One region of the Cellulomonas sp. C5510 genome, then DNA from elsewhere that is predicted to be linked to it. Evidence: predicted binding sites of a transcription regulator. Region 1 holds the regulator's gene; each other region holds the start of a gene.

Region 1 (5,544 bases):
CGCAACGTCGAGCCCTCGACCAGGCCCACGACCCGCGCGGCGACGTGGCCCTCGCGGTCGAGCACGACGGTGGTGGGCGTCGCCTGGATCGGGACGACGCCCTGGAGCGCGGCGACGGCCTGCTTCTCGCGGTCGTCGATGCTCGGGTAGGGGACGTCGAACGTCTCCTGGAACGACTCCGCCGCGCCGGCGTCGTCGACGCCGTTGATGCCGAGCACGTGCACGCCCTGGTCGGCGTAGTCCTCGGCGACGGCGACGAGGTCGGGCGCCTCCTCGCGGCACGGCGGGCACTGCGCGTACCAGGTGTTGAGCACGACGACCTCGCCGCGCCAGTCCGCGACGTCGACCGGGGCGCCCGCGAAGTCCGTGCCCGCGACCTCGACCGGCCCCTGGCGGTCGCCCGGCTCCCACTGGGTGACGGACCCGTCCCCGGACACGTAGCCCTGGTCCGGCACGTCGTCGCCGGACGCCGTGCCGGCGCCCCCTCCCGCGGAGCAGCCCGCGAGGGCGACGACCGCGACGGCGACCAGCACGGCGGCGCGCGACCGGGCGGCGGGCCGGTGGCGGGTCCTCATGCGCCCGCCACGGCGGAGGCGCCCGGCAGCAGGTCGGCGGCCGGCTCGGTGTAGCCGACGCGCACCAGGCGATCGTCCTCGTAGACGAGGGAGGTGAGAGAGGCCAGGGAGCACTGGCGGCGGCGCGGGTCGTGCCATAGCCGGCGGTCCTCGAGCGCGAGCCGCGTGACCCAGATGGGCAGCTGGTGGCTGACGAGCACGGCCTCGTGGCCCCGCGCGGCCTCGCGGGCGCGGTCGACGACGCCGAGCACGCGCGCGACCTGCTGCCGGTAGGGCTCGCCCCAGGACGGCCGGAACGGGTTGACGAGCAGGGGCCAGTGCCGCGGGTGGCGCAGCGAGCCGTCGCCGACGCCGAACGTCAGGCCCTCGAAGCGGTTCTCGGCCTCGAGCAGGCCCTCGTCCGTCGTGACGGGCAGGTCGAGCGCGTCCGCGATCGGCGCGACGGTCTCCTGCGCGCGCTGCAGCGGGGAGGCGACCAGCACGGTCACGTCACGGCGCGGCGACCCGAGGCCGCCGGCCAGGTACGCCGCCACCCGCTCGGCCATCTGCTGCCCGCGCTCGGACAGGTGGTACCCGGGCAGGCGCCCGTACAGGACGCCGGTGGGGTTGTGGACCTCGCCGTGGCGCATGAGGTGGATGGTGGTCGCGACCATGGGGTCAGTCTCGCAAACCCGGCTGGGTGCTCGGGCCGGGAGGTGGCGGTGCAGCCCGCGGGCGGGGGCTACGCGCGCTCGGCCTCCGCCAGCGCGGCGGCGCAGCCGGCCTGCAGCGCGGCGCCGACGGCGCCCATCGCGTCGCCGAGGGCCTGCAGCTGCCGCGGGGTGAGCACGTCGACGAGGCGTGCTCGTACGGACTCGACGTGGGCGGGGGCGGCCTCGACGAGCCGGCGCCAGCCCGTGTCCGTCATGGTGCAGTTCACGCCGCGGGCGTCCTCGAGGCACGGGGCCCGCTCGACCAGTCCGTCGGCCTCCATGCGGCGCACGGTGTGCGTCAGGCGGCTGCGGGAGTGGGCGAGCTCGCCGGCCAGCTCGGACATGCGCAGCGTGCGGCCGGGCGCCTCGGAGAGCCGGACCAGGACCTCGTACTCGCCGAGCGACAGCCCGGTCTCCTGCTCGAGGTCGTGCGCCAGCACGTCCAGCAGCCGGGCCGTGCCGTCGCGGTACGCGCGCCAGGCCTGCTGCTCGTCCGCCGACAGCCAGCGGACGTCGTCGTGGGCGCGCGTCGCGCTCGTCGTCCGCTCCGTGGCGCTGCTCATCGCCGGTCCTCCTCCCGGGGCGTCCCCGGCGGGCTGCCGCGGTCGCGCGGGCCCGCACTGTGACGTCGGTCGCTGATCGTCCCACAGGTGTTGCGCCCTCGTCCGCAGTGTAGTAGAAATCTCAACTAACCGCAGTTGACGCTTCAACCAATGCAGGAGGCACCATGTCCGTCACCACGCTGCCCACCGGTCTCACCGCCGGCACCTGGACCCTCGACCCCTCGCACACCGAGGCGTCCTTCACGGTCCGCCACGCCGGCATCTCCAAGGTCCGCGGCACCGTCGCGGTGACCTCCGGCGCCATCACCGTGGTCGAGGACCTCACGCTCTCCGCCGTCACCGCGACGCTCGACCCGACGACGATCAACACCAACGACGCCGGCCGCGACGGCCACCTCAAGAGCGCCGACTTCTTCGACGTCGAGACCTTCGGCGAGTGGACCTTCACCTCCACCGCCGTGCGCCCCGACGGCGAGGACTACGTCGTCACCGGCGACCTGACCATCCACGGCGTGACGCAGTCCGTCGACCTGGCCGTCGAGTTCGGCGGCGCGGCCACCGACCCGTTCGGCAACCAGCGCGCGGGCTTCTCCGCCACCACGACGATCTCCCGCAAGGACTTCGGCATCACCTGGAACGCGGCCCTCGAGGCCGGCGGCGTCCTGGTGAGCGACAAGGTCGTCATCTCCCTCGAGGTCTCGGCCATCAAGCAGGCCTGACCTCCCCCGGTCCACGAGGGCCCGGTCGCGCACCCCCTGCCGCGACCGGGCCCTCGTGCACGTCCCCGGGCACGTGCCGGCCCGGGCGGGCACGGCAGCGGCCGGGCCACCGCGCACGACGGCCCGGCCGGTCGGGCTCAGTCCGCCGCGACCGGCTCCGGCTCGGCGGCGGGAGCGGCGACGGGAGCCGCGACGGGGCGGGCGGCCCGCTGCCGCGCGTGGAACCCGAGGATCTGCAGCTCCGACCCGAGGTCCACCTCCCGCACGTCCACGCCGTCGGGCACCCGCACCGTGCGGGGCGCGAAGTTGAGGATGCCGGTGATGCCCGCCGCGACCAGCCGGTCCGTCGTCGCCTGGGCGGCGGACCCCGGCGTCGCCACGATCGCGACGCTCGCCTCCGTCTCGTCGATGACCCGCTCCAGCTCGTCGACGTGCTGGACCACGTGGCCGCCGACGCGCGTCCCCACCAGGTCCGCGTGCGTGTCGAACAGGCCCACGAGGACGAACCCGCGGTCCGCGAACCCGGAGTAGGTGGCGAGCGCGTGACCCAGGTTGCCGATGCCGACGATGACGAGCTGGCGCTCCTCGGCCATGCCGAGCGCGCCGGCGATCTGCTTGCGCAGGTGGTCGACCTCGTACCCCACGCCGCGGCGTCCGCCGGCCCCCAGGTAGGACAGGTCCTTGCGCAGCTGCGCGGGCGAGGCGCCGACCAGCTCCGCGAGCTGGTCGGACGAGGTGGTGGTCACACCCTCCGAGGCGAGGCCGCCCAGGGAGCGCAGGTATCCGGGGAGGCGGGCGACGGTGGTCGGCGGCAGGGCTCGCACCCCCCCAGATTAGGCGGTCGGCGGCCCTGCCAGCGCGTCCCGCAGGCGGTCGGCGTCGATCTGCCAGTAGCCCACCCGCGCGCCGTCCACCTCGACGACCGGCACCAGCTCGCCGTAGACGTCCGCGAGCGACCTCCCGCCGGGCGCCGCGCCCCCGGCGTCGACGTCCACCTCCGCCCACGACGCGCCGCGCTCCGCGGCCACGGCAGCGACCACCGCGCGGGCGTCGTCGCACAGGTGGCAGCCGCCGCGGGCGTAGAGCACCACGCGCGCGCGGTCCGGGCCGACGGGGGCGAGGGGGGCGGTGGGCTGCACGGCACGAGCCTAGGCATCTGGCTACAGTGGCCGCGTGCCCGAGCCCACCGAGCCCGACACCGGCGCCGCCGTGCAGCCGGGCCGGGTGGCCGCCTTCTTCGACGTGGACAACACCATCATCCGCGGGGCCAGCTCGTTCCACCTCGCGGTCGGGCTGTACCGGCGGGGCTTCTTCCGCAGCTCCGACATCGTGCGGTTCGCCGGGCACCAGGCCCGCTACCTCGCGTTCGGGGAGAACCGGCAGCAGATCGACGAGGTCCGGGAACGGGCGCTCGAGATCATGCAGGGCCGGTCCGTCGCGGAGGTCGTCGCCATCGCGGAGGACATCTACGACGAGGTGCTCTCGCTGCGCATCTTCCCCGGCACCCAGCGACTGCTGGACCAGCACCTGCGCGCCGGCCACCAGGTGTGGCTCGTGACCGCGACGCCCGTCGAGATCGCCGACATCATCGCCCGCCGCCTGGGCGCGACCGGCGCCATCGGCACCGTCGCCGAGCACCGCGAGGGCTTCTACACCGGCCGCCTGGTCGGGGACCTGCTGCACGGCAAGGCGAAGGCGTCGGCCGTGCGCGCCCTCGCCGAGCGGCAGGGCGTCGACCTCTCGCAGTCGTTCGCGTACGGCGACTCCACGAACGACGTGCCGATCCTGTCCGAGGTCGGTTTCCCGTGCGCCATCAACCCCGACGGACGTCTCCGGCGGCACGCGGCCGAGGTCGGCTGGCCGGTGCGGGAGTTCCGCGGCCGGCGCAACGCCACCCGCCGCGGCGTCGACGCGGCGACCGTCGCCGGGTCCGCCTGGGTGCTCGGGCTGGTCGTGCGCGCCGTCCGCCGCGCGCTACGGGCCCGCTGGGAGGGCCGGTGACCACCGCCGGGACGGCTCCGGGCCGGGCGGGTGCGACCGTGCGCCGGGCCCGCCCGGAGGAGGCCGCCGCGATCGCCGGGCTCGCCGCCGCGACGTTCCCGCTCGCGTGCCCGCCGTCGTCGACCCCGGCGGACCACGCCGCCTTCGTCGCGGCGCACCTCACCGCCGCGCACTTCGCGGACCACCTGACCGACCCGACGCGCGACGTGCTCGTGGCGGACGAGGACGGCGAGCTGGTCGGCTACACGCTGCTGGTGGCCGGTGAGCCGTCCGCGCCGGAGGTCGCCGCCGTCGTCCCGCTGCGCCCGACCACGGAGCTCAGCAAGTGCTACGTGGTGGCAGGCCGGCACGGCGGCGGCGTCGCCCGGGACCTGATGGCCGCGAGCCTCGACGTCGCGCGCGCCCGCGGGGCCGTCGGCGTGTGGCTCGGGGTGAACGGGGAGAACGTGCGGGCGCAGGCGTTCTACCGGCGCTCCGGCTTCGACGTCGTCGGGACGCGGACCTTCCAGGTCGGCGAGCAGCGCCACCACGACCTGGTGCTGCACCGTCCGCTCTGACCGGCGCGGGGTGCGGGGGCGCGGTCGACCCTCCCCCACGCGGGGACGCGGGGACGCGGGGCGCGGGCCGGTGGACCGACCGCGCCCCGCGTCGTGCCGGCTCAGGCCAGCCGCACCACGTTCCACGACACCGGCGGCACCTGGACGGTGAGCCGGCCGCCGTCGACGACCGCGGTGCCGTTCGGGCGGGGCGCCACCGAGGTGTCGTCGTCGGCCGTCGCCACCCACGTGTGGTCCGGGTTCGACAGGCTCGTCGCCTCGACCACCCGGAGCCCGGGGATCGCGCGGGTGTCGACCTCGAGGGTGACCGTCTCGGTGGTCGAGCGGTTGACCGCGAACAGCGCGACGGCGCCGGTCTCCGGGTCCCGCGTCGCGACGGCGTCGACCAGCGGGGCGTCCCCGAACTTCGCGGTCTCGTACGTCGGGGCCTCGACGGC
Region 2 (5,544 bases), 630 kb from region 1:
GGCCTGGACCGTCTTGACGCTGGGCTCCGGCTCCACCTGGTCGATGATCTGGACCGACACGTGGTTGCCGCGGCGGTTCAGGACGTCCAGGACGCGGTCGACGAACCCGAGAGTGGTCATCGTGGCGTCGGTGACGATGGTGACCCGCTCGACGTCGGCCATGTCGGTCAGGTAGCGGATGGCGTTCGGCTCGAAGTACGTCTTGGCCGGGACCTTGAACCACTGCAAGTTGTTGTTCCTCCGGCCCACGCGCTTGATGTTGACGAGGTTGATCGCCGACACGTTGTTCGACACCGAGTTGTGGCCGTAGGAGCCGCAGCCGAGGGTGAGCGACGGGATGAAGGCGTTGTAGATGTCGCCGATGCCGCCGAGCGACGAGGGGGCGTTCGCGATGACGCGGATCGCCTTGACGCGGTTGCCGTACTCCTCGGTGAGCGCCTCGTCCTGGGTGTGGATCGCGGCGGAGTGGCCGAGGCCGTCGAACTCGACCATCTGCTCGGCGAGCTGGATGCCCTGCTCGGTGGAGGTGGCGCGCAGCACGGCCAGCACGGGGCAGAGCTTCTCGCGGGTCAGCGGCTCGTTCGGGCCGACGGAGCCGACCTCGGCGAGGATGATCGAGGTCTCGGCGGGGACGGAGAAGCCGGCCTGCTCGGCGATCCACTGCGGGGACTTGCCGACGACGGTCGGGTTCAGCTTGGCGTCGGCGCAGTTCTTGCCCTTGGCCTCGACGCCGAAGATGAACTTCTCGAGGAGCGCCTTCTCCTTCTTGGTGGCGCGGTAGGCGTGCAGGACCGCGAACTCCGCGAGCGCGGCGTCGTAGATCTCGTCGTCCAGGATGACGGCCTGCTCGGAGGCGCAGATCATGCCGTTGTCGAACGACTTGGACAGCACCACGTCGTTGACGGCCCGCTTGAGCTTGGCGGTCTTCTCGATGTACGCCGGGACGTTGCCCGCGCCGACGCCGAGGGCCGGCTTGCCGCAGGAGTACGCCGCGCGGACCATCGCGTTGCCGCCGGTCGCGAGGATGGTGGAGACGCCGGGGTGGTTCATCAGCAGGCCGGTGGCCTCCATCGAGGGCGTCTCGACCCACTGGATGCAGTGCTCGGGGGCGCCGGCGGCGATCGCCGCGTCCCGCACGACCCGCGCCGCGGCGACGGAGGACTTCTGGGCGTTCGGGTGGAACGCGAAGATGATCGGGTTGCGGGTCTTCAGCGCGATGAGCGACTTGAAGATCGCGGTCGACGTCGGGTTGGTCACCGGGGTCATCGCGCAGATGACGCCGACGGGCTCGGCGATCTCGGTGATGCCGTTGATCTCGTCGCGGCTGATGACGCCGACGGTCTTGAGCGCCGCCATCGAGTTGGTGACGTGCTCGCAGGCGAAGATGTTCTTGACGGCCTTGTCCTCGAAGACGCCGCGGCCGGTCTCCTCGACCGCCAGCTCGGCGAGCTGGCCGTGCTGGTCGAGTGCGGCGACGGCGGCCTTCTTGACCAGCCGGTCGACGTCCTCCTGCGTGAAGCGGGCGTACTCCGCCAGCGCCTTGGTGGCGCCGGCGACCAGCTGGTCGATGGCGGCCGCGGTGTCGGTGCTCGTCGTGATGGTCACGGGGTTCTCCCGGGTGGTCCGATGAGGTGGGGGTGTAAGGGCTCCGTCGACCTCACGTGGACGACGATATCGAGAAAGAATTCACAAAGTCTGGGACCGGAGTCCCGGGGACCTAGGTCCGGCCGGTCCACCTCCCGGGCCGTGCCTGCCGGGCGCGCCCGTGACCTGCGACGACGCGGCGGCGGGCAGCACGACGAGGCCCGTCGCCCCGGGGTGGTCCGGGACGACGGGCCTCGTCGTCGCAGCCTGCGCGGGGCCCCGGTGCGGGGCCCCGACGGGCTCACTCGTGCGGCAGCGGCGGCGGCGTGACGACGGTCGGGTGGTCCGGCACGGTCGCCGTCATGAGGGTGCCGTCGGCGCGGCGCGTGCCCTCGATGTCGCGCACCGTCGGCGTGCCGATGAGGCGCGGCGCCGGGTCGAGGCGCACCACCACGGGGTCGCCCGCCGTGACCTTCACGTGCTCGCCGCGCACGACGAGGTCCGCGGCGTCTCCGTCCTCGACGGTCAGCCGCAGCTCGGTGTGCCGGACGTCGACGCGCACCCGCGTGCCGCGCAGCGTGATCCGGAACGTCAGCCCGTCCCAGACCTCCGGCAGCCGCGGGTCGAGCGACACGACGCCCTCGTGGTCCCGCATGCCGCCGAACCCGCACGCCAGCGCGCTCCACACCCCGCCGAGCGACGCGACGTGCACGCCGTCGGACGTGTTGTGGTGCAGGTCCGCCAGGTCCACGTACAGCGCCGACGTGAAGTACCGCAGCGCCAGCTCCTGGTAGCCGACCTCGGAGGCCACGATCGACTGCACGACGGCCGACAGCGTGGAGTCGCCGGTGGTCAGCGGGTCGTAGTAGTCGAAGTCCGCGAGCTTCTCCTCCGGCGTGAACTGGTCGCCCTGGAGGAACAGGGCCAGCACCACGTCGGCCTGCTTGAGCACCTGGAACCGGTAGATCACGAGCGGGTGGTAGTAGAGCAGCAGCGGGCGCTTGGCCGGGTCCGTGTTGGCGAGGTCCCACAGCTCCTTCTCGAGGAACTGCGAGTCCTGCGGGTGGATGCCCAGGCGCTCGTCGAACGGGATGTGCATCCGCTCCGCGGCGTGCGCCCACTCGTCCAGCTCGTCCTGCGTGAGGCGCAGCCGGGCGGCCATCGCGGCGTGCTCCGCCGGGTGCTCGTGCGCGAGCCGCTCGACGGCCTCGACCGCCCCGCGCAGGTTCGCGCGGGCCATGACGTTGGTGAACAGGTTGTCGTTCACCACGGTCGTGTACTCGTCGGGCCCCGTGACGCCGTGGATGTGGAACGACGCGTCGCCGTTGGTCCCGCGCCAGAACCCGAGGTCCGCCCACATGCGCGCGGTCTCCACCAGGATGTCGACGGCCTCGCGCGCCAGGAACCCGTCGTCCCCGGTGGCGGCGACGTACTGCCGCACGGCGTGCGCGATGTCCGCGTCGATGTGGTACTGCGCGGTGCCGGCCGCGTAGTACGCGGACGCCTCCTCGCCGTTGATGGTGCGCCACGGGAACAGCGCGCCGTTCTGGTTGAGCTCGGCGGCCCGGCGCCGCGCGGCGTCCAGCATCGTGTAGCGGAACCGCAGCGCGTTGCGGGCCACCCGCGGGGAGGTGTAGCTGAGGAACGGCAGGACGTAGATCTCGGTGTCCCAGAAGTAGTGCCCGCTGTACCCCGAGCCGGTCAGCCCCTTCGCCGCGATGCCGCTGCCCTCGGCGCGCGCGGTGGCCTGCGCGAGCTGGAACAGGTTCCAGCGGATGGCCTGCTGCAGCTCGGGCTGCCCCGGCACCTCGACGTCGGAGCGCGCCCAGAACGCGTCGAGCCACGCGCGCTGGTCGGCGAACGCCTGCTCGACGCCGGCCTTCGCGGCCCGGTCCAGGGTGCGGCGGCAGCGGTCGGCGAGCTCGCGCGCGGGCACGCCGCGCGACGAGTGGTAGGTGACGACCTTGGTGATGCGGACCGGCCGGCCCCGCTTCGCGTCGACCCGGTAGACGTGCTTGGCGAGGTCCTCCTCGACGAGCGAGAGCTCCTCGACCTCGTTGTCCGTCTCGATGGCGTGGTCGGCCGCCACCGCGAGGGTCATCCCGGACGCCGCCGTGCGGTACGACAGCACGTAGCGGCCGCCGGACCCCCAGTGCGACCGGGGCTCGAGCACCCGCTCGCTGAGCGTCTCGGACTTGCGCGGGTCGAAGCCCTCACCCATGGCGGCCGCGCGGACGTGGTACTCGTCCTGCCCGTCCTGCCGGTTGAGGATCTGGCTGCTCACGACCACGGGCGCGTCGGCGTCGAGCATCGTGAGCTCGTACGTCATGACGGCCAGGTGCCGCTCGGCGAACGACACCATGCGCCGGCTGCGCACCTGCACGCGCTTGCCCGACGGCGTCTGCCAGACCAGGTCCCGGTAGAGGACGCCGTCGCGGAAGTCGAGGGTGCGCTCGTACTCGTGCAGGTCGGCGACCGTGAGCAGCAGCGGCTCGTCGTCGACGTACAGGCGCAGGATCTTCGCGTCCGGCACGTTGACGATGGTCTGACCGACCCGGGCGAAGCCGTACGCCTCCTCGGCGTGGCGGATCGGCCAGGTCTCGTGGAAGCCGTTGATGAAGGTGCCGTGGCTGTGGCTGTCGCGGCCCTCCTCGACGTTCCCGCGCATGCCGAGGTAGCCGTTGCCCACCGCGAACAGCGTCTCGGTGCGGCCCAGGTCCCGGGCGTCGTGCCGCGTCTCGCGCAGCCGCCACTCGTCCTTCGGGAACCGGTGCCGGTCGAGGGGGTCGGGGGTGAACAGGGAGGTGGGGTTCACGGCAGGGTGCTCTCGGGGTCGTCGGACGTGGTGACGAGCTCCGCGAGGTCGTCCACCACCAGGTCAGCCCCCTGCTCCAGCAGGACCGCGGCGCCCGCGCCCCGGTCCACGCCCACGACGAGCCCGAAGTCCCCGGCACGGCCGGAGGCGACGCCGGACTCGGCGTCCTCGACGACGACCGCGCGCTCGCGCGGCACGCCGAGCTGTTCCGCGGCGTACAGGTACGTCGCCGGTGCGGGCTTGCCCGCCAGGCCGCGCTCGGCCGCCACCAGGCCGTCCACCACGAGGGGGAACCGGTCGGTCAGGCCGGCCGCGGCCAGCACGGGCACGGCGTTGCGGCTGCTCGACACCACGGCGACCGCCCGGCCGTCCGCGATCAGCGCGTCCACGAGCCGCACCGAGCCGGGGTAGGGCGTCACGCCCTCCGACTCCAGCACCTGCGTGAACACCGCGTTCTTCCGGTTGCCGAGGCCGCAGACGGTCGCGGCGTCGGGGGAGTCGGCCGGGTCCCCCCACGGCAGCTCGATCCCTCGGGAGGCCAGCAGCGTGCGGACGCCCTCGTAGCGCGGCTTGCCGTCGATGTGCGCGAAGTAGTCGGCGTCGGTGTACGGCGCCGCGCCGCGCTCCTCCAGCAGCGGGGCGAACAGCCGGGCCCACGCGTGCATGTGCACGACGGCGGTCGGCGTGAGGACGCCGTCGAGGTCGAACAGGACGGCGTCGAGGCCGTCGAGGACCGCGGAGGGGCGGTCGGGGGCGGGTGCCACGGGCGGGTGCTCCAGGGTGCTCGGGGGTCAGCGGGGGGCGGGGGTGACGGGGTCTGCGGGGGGCCTGCGGACGACGGGGACCGCGGGGACGGACCAGGCGCTGGACGCGCGGGCGACGAGCTCCGGGGCGACCGGGCCGGCCGGGGCCGGCGGGCGCCCGAGGTCGACGCCGAGCCGGTCCAGCACCTGCTCGACGAGGATCTGCGCCACCAGTGTGAGGGGTTGCCGGACGCTCGTCAGCCCGGGACGCGCGAGGGCCGCCAGGTCGGAGTCGTCGAAGCCGGTGACGGCCACGTCCCGGCCGGGGGTGGCGCCGGCGTCGGTGACGGCGTCCAGCGCGCCGAGGGCCAGCACGTCGGAGGCGCACACGAACGCCGTGGG
Region 3 (5,544 bases), 1.9 Mb from region 1:
GGGACCGAGCTCGCGGCGGGCACCCTGCGCACGCTGGCGGCGCTGCAGGGCACGACGACCGACCCGGCGACCGCGGAGCAGCCGGGCAAGATCCTGCACGAGGTCCGGCGCGCCGAGCTGTCGATGCCCGGCGAGGGCACCGTGCTGCCGCCCGTCTACTACGGCACGGTGGACGCGACCCCGCTGTGGGTGTGCCTGCTCCACGACGCGTGGCGCTGGGGGATGCCGGCCGCGGAGGTCGAGGCGCTGCTGCCCGCGATGGAGAAGGCGCTCGCCTGGATGTCCGACCACGGGGACTCGGACGGCGACGGGTTCCTCGAGTACGCCGACGAGACCGGCCACGGGCTCGCGAACCAGGGCTGGAAGGACTCGGGCGACTCCGTGCAGTGGCGCACCGGCGAGCTCGCGTCCGGGCCGATCGCCCTGGCCGAGGTGCAGGGGTACGCGCACGAGGCGGCACTGGCGGGCGCGGCGCTGCTCGACGCGTTCGGCCGACCCGGGGCGGAGCGCTGGCGGTCCTGGGCCGCGGGGCTCGCCGACCGGTTCCGGGCGGCCTTCTGGACCGCGGACGAGCGGGGTCGCTACCCCGGCATCGCGCTCGACGCGGACAAGCAGGTCGTGGACACGGTCACCTCGAACATCGGGCACCTGCTCGGCACCGGGATCCTCACGGCCGAGGAGGAGGCGCTGGTCGCGGCCCGTCTGACGGGCCCGGACATGGACTCCGGGTACGGGCTGCGCACCATGTCGACGGACTCCGCCGGCTACTGGCCGCTGCGCTACCACGGCGGGGCCGTCTGGCCGCACGACACGGCGATCGTCGTGCAGGGGCTCGCCCGCGCCGGGCACGCCCGCGAGGCCGCCGCGCTGGCGGAGGGCCTGCTGGCCGCCGCGCAGGGATTCGACGACCGGCTGCCCGAGCTGTACGGCGGCGACCCGCGCGGCACGGTCCCGGCTGTCGTCCCGTACCCGGCGGCGTGCCGGCCCCAGGCGTGGTCCGCGGCCGCCGCGGTGTCGGTGCTGGGCGCCGCGCTCGGCCTGCGGCCCGACGTCCCCGGCGGGCGCCTCGACGTGCAGCCGCCCGCGCCCGCTCCGCTCGGCGCCGTCGCCGTGGAGGGGCTCCGCCTGGCCGGGCGGCCGCTCGCGGTGCGGGTCGGCGCGGACGGCCGGGCCGAGGTCGCGACCGACGCGCCGGTCGAGGTCCGCACCCTCTGAGCGGGGGCTGAGGCCCTGCTGAGGACGGGCGCGGCGCGTGGGCGGCCCCGGGAGCCGGGTGCGTCGTATCGTGGACCCCTCGTGCCCGCGGACCCCCTGCGCGGCGCGACGGCGACGGGGCGGTGGACGGATGGGACTGCTGGACCGGATCGGCTCGCCCGCGGACGTGCGCGCCCTGAGCCACGCGCAGCTGCGCGGGCTCAGCACCGAGATCCGCGCGTTCCTGGTCGACCAGGTGTCGCGGACCGGCGGGCACCTCGGCCCGAACCTCGGTGTCGTCGAGCTCACGCTCGCGCTGCACCGCGTGTTCGACTCGCCGCGCGACACCCTGGTCTTCGACACCGGGCACCAGGCGTACGTCCACAAGCTGCTGACCGGGCGGCAGGACTTCGGGCGCCTGCGGCACCGCGGCGGCCTGTCGGGCTACCCGAGCCGCGCCGAGTCCGAGCACGACGTCGTCGAGAACTCGCACGCCTCGACGGCGCTGTCCTGGGCGGACGGCATCGCGCGGGCCGACGCCCTCGCCGGGCGCGGCGACCGGCACGTGGTCGCGGTCATCGGCGACGGCGCGCTGACGGGGGGCATGGCCTGGGAGGCGCTCAACAACATCGCGGACGGCACCGACCGCCGGCTGGTCGTCGTGGTCAACGACAACGGCCGCTCCTACGCGCCGACCATCGGCGGCCTCGCGCTGCACCTGGACGCCCTGCGCACCACGCGCGGGTACGAGACCGTGCTGTCCTGGGGCAAGCGCACCCTCAAGCGGTCCGGACCGCCCGGGCGGCTCGCGTACGACGCCCTGCACGGGCTCAAGAAGGGCATCAAGGACGTCGTCGCCCCGCAGGGCATGTTCGAGGACCTCGGCCTGAAGTACATCGGCCCGGTGGACGGGCACGACGTCGCGGACGTCGAGTTCGCGCTCCAGCGCGCGCGGGCGTTCGGCGGGCCCGTCATCGTCCACGTGATCACCGAGAAGGGCCGCGGCTACACGCCCGCCGAGCAGGACGTGGCGGACCGGTTCCACGCGGTCGGGCAGATCCATCCCGAGACCGGCCTGCCCGTGGCGCCGTCGCGGTTCGGCTGGACCGGCGTGTTCGCGGACGAGATCGTGCGGATCGGGCACCGGCGTCCCGACGTCGTCGCGCTCACCGCCGCCATGCTCAACCCGGTCGGCCTCGCGCCGTTCGCGGCCGAGTTCCCGGACCGGACGTTCGACGTGGGCATCGCGGAGCAGCACGCCGTGACGACCGCCGCGGGGATGGCGTACGCCGGGCTGCACCCCGTGGTCGCCGTGTACGCCACGTTCCTCAACCGGGCGTTCGACCAGGTGCTCATGGACGTCGCGCTGCACCGGGCGGGCGTCACGTTCGTCCTCGACCGCGCCGGGCTCACCGGGGACGACGGCGCCAGCCACAACGGCATGTGGGACCTGGCCGTGCTCGGCGTCGTGCCGGGGCTGCGCCTGGCAGCGCCGCGTGACGGCGACACGCTGCGGGCCGCGCTGCGCGCCGCCGTCGACGTGGACGACGCCCCGACGGTCGTGCGGTACCCGAAGGGCGCTCTGCCCGACCCCGTCCCGGCCGTCGACGAGGTCGACGGGGTCGACGTGCTCGCCCGGCACGGCGGCACCGCGGACCCGGTGGACCCGGTGGACCCGGTGGACCCGGCCGAGCCGGGCGACCGGGCGGCGCGGTCCGTCCTGGTCTGCTCCGTCGGGGCGATGGCGCCGACCGCCCTCGCGCTCGGCGAGCTGCTGGCCGCCCACGGGCTGCGCGTGACCGTCGTGGACCCGCGGTGGGTCCTGCCCGTACCGGCCGCCCTGGTCAAGCTGGTGGGGGAGCACGACCACGCGGTCACCCTGGAGGACGGCGTCCGCGAGGGAGGCATCGGATCGGCGCTCGGGCTGCGCGCCCGGGACGCCGGCATCGGCACACCCGTGCAGGCGTTCGGCGTCCCGCGCCGGTTCCTCGAGCACGCGTCCCGCGACGAGCTCCTGACGTCCCTGCGCCTCACGGCCCCCGACATCGCGCGGGACGTCCTCGCGGCCCTCGCCGCGCGCTGACCCGCCGCCGCGCCGCGTCGAGCGTGCAGCAGGTGCGGGGTTCCCGCGCGCGGACCCGCACCGACTGCGCCCTCGACGGGCGGGTCGCGGAGCGTGGGGCCGGCGGACAGGTGGCGTGACAGGTCCCGGGGGGCCGCCCGCGGTCCCACGTGAGCACCGTCACGTCCGCGTTCCCGCTGGTCGGGCGCGCGTTGGGACCTCGGTCCCAAGACATCCCATGACCTCGTGAATAGCGTCACGAGTACGACGTCCTCAGCGAGGGAGCATCACATGTCCACCACCGCAGTACCCCAGTCCGGCACCGACGCCACCGCGGGTGCCTGGAGCGGTTTCGTCACCGGACCCTGGTGTGACGGGATCGATGTCCGCGACTTCATCCAGCGCAACTACACCCCGTACACGGGCGACTCGGCGTTCCTCGCCGGCCCCACGGAGCGCACCACGGGCATCTGGGCGAAGCTCAGCGCGATGTTCCCGGAGGAGCGCGCCAAGGGCGTGTACGACATCGACAACCACACCCCGTCGACCATCGTCTCCCACGCGCCGGGCTACATCGACCAGGACAACGAGCTCATCGTCGGCCTGCAGACCGACGCCCCGCTGAAGCGCGCCATGATCCCCAACGGCGGGTGGCGCATGGTCGAGAAGTCGCTCGAGACCTACGGCTACGAGGTCGACGCGGAGGTCGCGAAGATCTTCACCACGTACCGCAAGACGCACAACGACGGCGTGTTCGACGTGTACCCGCCGAACGTCCGCGCGGCCCGCTCCTCGCACATCATCACCGGCCTGCCGGACGCCTACGGCCGCGGCCGGATCATCGGCGACTACCGCCGCGTCGCGCTCTACGGCGTGGACGCGCTGATCGAGGGCAAGCGCCTCGAGCGGCACGAGATGGACATGGAGCCGTCGGTCGAGGACATCATCCGCGACCGCGAGGAGAACGCGGAGCAGATCCGCGCGCTCGTCGAGCTCAAGCAGATGGCGGCCTCCTACGGCTACGACATCTCCAAGCCGGCCACCAGCGCCCGCGAGGCCGTGCAGTGGCTGTACTTCGCCTACCTCGGCGCCGTGAAGGAGCAGAACGGCGCGGCCATGTCGCTCGGCCGGGTCTCGACGTTCCTCGACGTCTACATCCAGCGCGACCTCGCCTCCGGTGCGATCACCGAGGAGTTCGCGCAGGAGCTCATCGACGACTTCGTCATCAAGCTGCGCATCGTGCGGTTCCTGCGCACCCCCGAGTACGACTCCCTGTTCTCCGGCGACCCGACCTGGGTCACCGAGTCCATCGGCGGCATCGGCGAGGACGGCCGGCCGCTGGTCACCAAGTCGTCGTTCCGGTTCCTGCAGACGCTCTACAACATCGGCCCGGCCCCGGAGCCGAACCTGACCGTGCTGTGGAGCAACCGGCTGCCGGAGGGCTTCAAGAAGTTCTGCGCACAGGTCTCGATCGACACCTCGGCGATCCAGTACGAGTCCGACGAGCTCATCCGCACCTCCTGGGGCGACGACGCGGCCATCGCGTGCTGCGTGTCCCCGATGCGGGTCGGCAAGCAGATGCAGTTCTTCGGCGCCCGCGTCAACATCGCCAAGGCGCTGCTGTACGCGATCAACGGCGGCCGCGACGAGGTGTCCGGCAAGCAGGTCGCGCCGGTCAGCGCCCCCGTCGAGGGCGACGTGCTGGACTACGACGACGTCGCGGCGAAGTACGACAAGCTGCTCGACTGGCTGGCCGAGACCTACGTCGACGCGCTCAACTGCGTGCACTACATGCACGACAAGTACGCGTACGAGCGCCTCGAGATGGCCCTGCACGACCGGGCGATCCTGCGGACCATGGCGTGCGGCATCGCGGGCCTGTCGGTCGTCGCGGACTCGCTGTCGGCCATCAAGTACGCCAAGGTCACGCCGGTGCGCGACGAGGACGGCCTGGTGACGGACTACGTCATCGAGGGCGACTTCCCGAAGTACGGCAACGACGACGACCGCGCGGACGACATCGCCGTGGGCATCACCAAGGCCTTCATGGAGAAGATCCGCCACCACAAGACGTACCGGAACGCGCTGCACACGCAGTCGGTGCTGACGATCACGTCGAACGTCGTCTACGGCAAGGCCACGGGCAACACCCCCGACGGCCGCCGCGCCGGCGAGCCGTTCGCCCCGGGCGCCAACCCGATGAACGGGCGCGACTCGCACGGCATGCTCGCCTCCGCGATGTCGGTCGCGAAGCTGCCGTACTCCGAGGCGATGGACGGCATCTCGCT

Evidence for each region. Region 1 encodes Rex, which represses fermentation and respiration genes when NADH is low (regulators of the CRP and FNR family bind a similar motif). Its sites were predicted from a motif close to CTTGTGAANNNNTTCACAAG; they were not measured.
Region 2: adhE (bifunctional acetaldehyde-CoA/alcohol dehydrogenase) is a predicted target of Rex. The motif match lies at 1,674-1,693, and genes of this name have one in related genera.
Region 3: pflB (formate C-acetyltransferase) is a predicted target of Rex. The motif match lies at 3,500-3,519, and genes of this name have one in related genera.

Annotation. Positions count from the first base shown of each region.
Region 1 covers NZ_CP081862.1:397,202-402,745, reverse strand. Annotated here, with positions in the region: gene K5O09_RS01800 (TlpA disulfide reductase family protein) at 1-575, opposite strand, end outside; gene K5O09_RS01795 (histidine phosphatase family protein) at 572-1,228, opposite strand; gene K5O09_RS01790 (MarR family winged helix-turn-helix transcriptional regulator) at 1,297-1,830, opposite strand; gene K5O09_RS01785 (YceI family protein) at 1,995-2,549, shown strand; gene K5O09_RS01780 (redox-sensing transcriptional repressor Rex) at 2,687-3,373, opposite strand; gene K5O09_RS01775 (glutaredoxin family protein) at 3,383-3,688, opposite strand; gene K5O09_RS01770 (HAD family phosphatase) at 3,723-4,550, shown strand; gene K5O09_RS01765 (GNAT family N-acetyltransferase) at 4,547-5,107, shown strand; gene K5O09_RS01760 (alpha-N-arabinofuranosidase) at 5,209-5,544, opposite strand, start outside.
Region 2 covers NZ_CP081862.1:1,027,735-1,033,278, forward strand. Annotated here, with positions in the region: gene adhE (bifunctional acetaldehyde-CoA/alcohol dehydrogenase) at 1-1,605, opposite strand, end outside; gene K5O09_RS04655 (glycoside hydrolase family 65 protein) at 1,886-4,399, opposite strand; gene K5O09_RS04660 (HAD family phosphatase) at 4,396-5,163, opposite strand; gene K5O09_RS04665 (LacI family DNA-binding transcriptional regulator) at 5,191-5,544, opposite strand, start outside.
Region 3 covers NZ_CP081862.1:2,295,460-2,301,003, reverse strand. Annotated here, with positions in the region: gene K5O09_RS10730 (glycogen debranching N-terminal domain-containing protein) at 1-1,215, shown strand, start outside; gene dxs (1-deoxy-D-xylulose-5-phosphate synthase) at 1,346-3,277, shown strand; gene pflB (formate C-acetyltransferase) at 3,548-5,544, shown strand, end outside.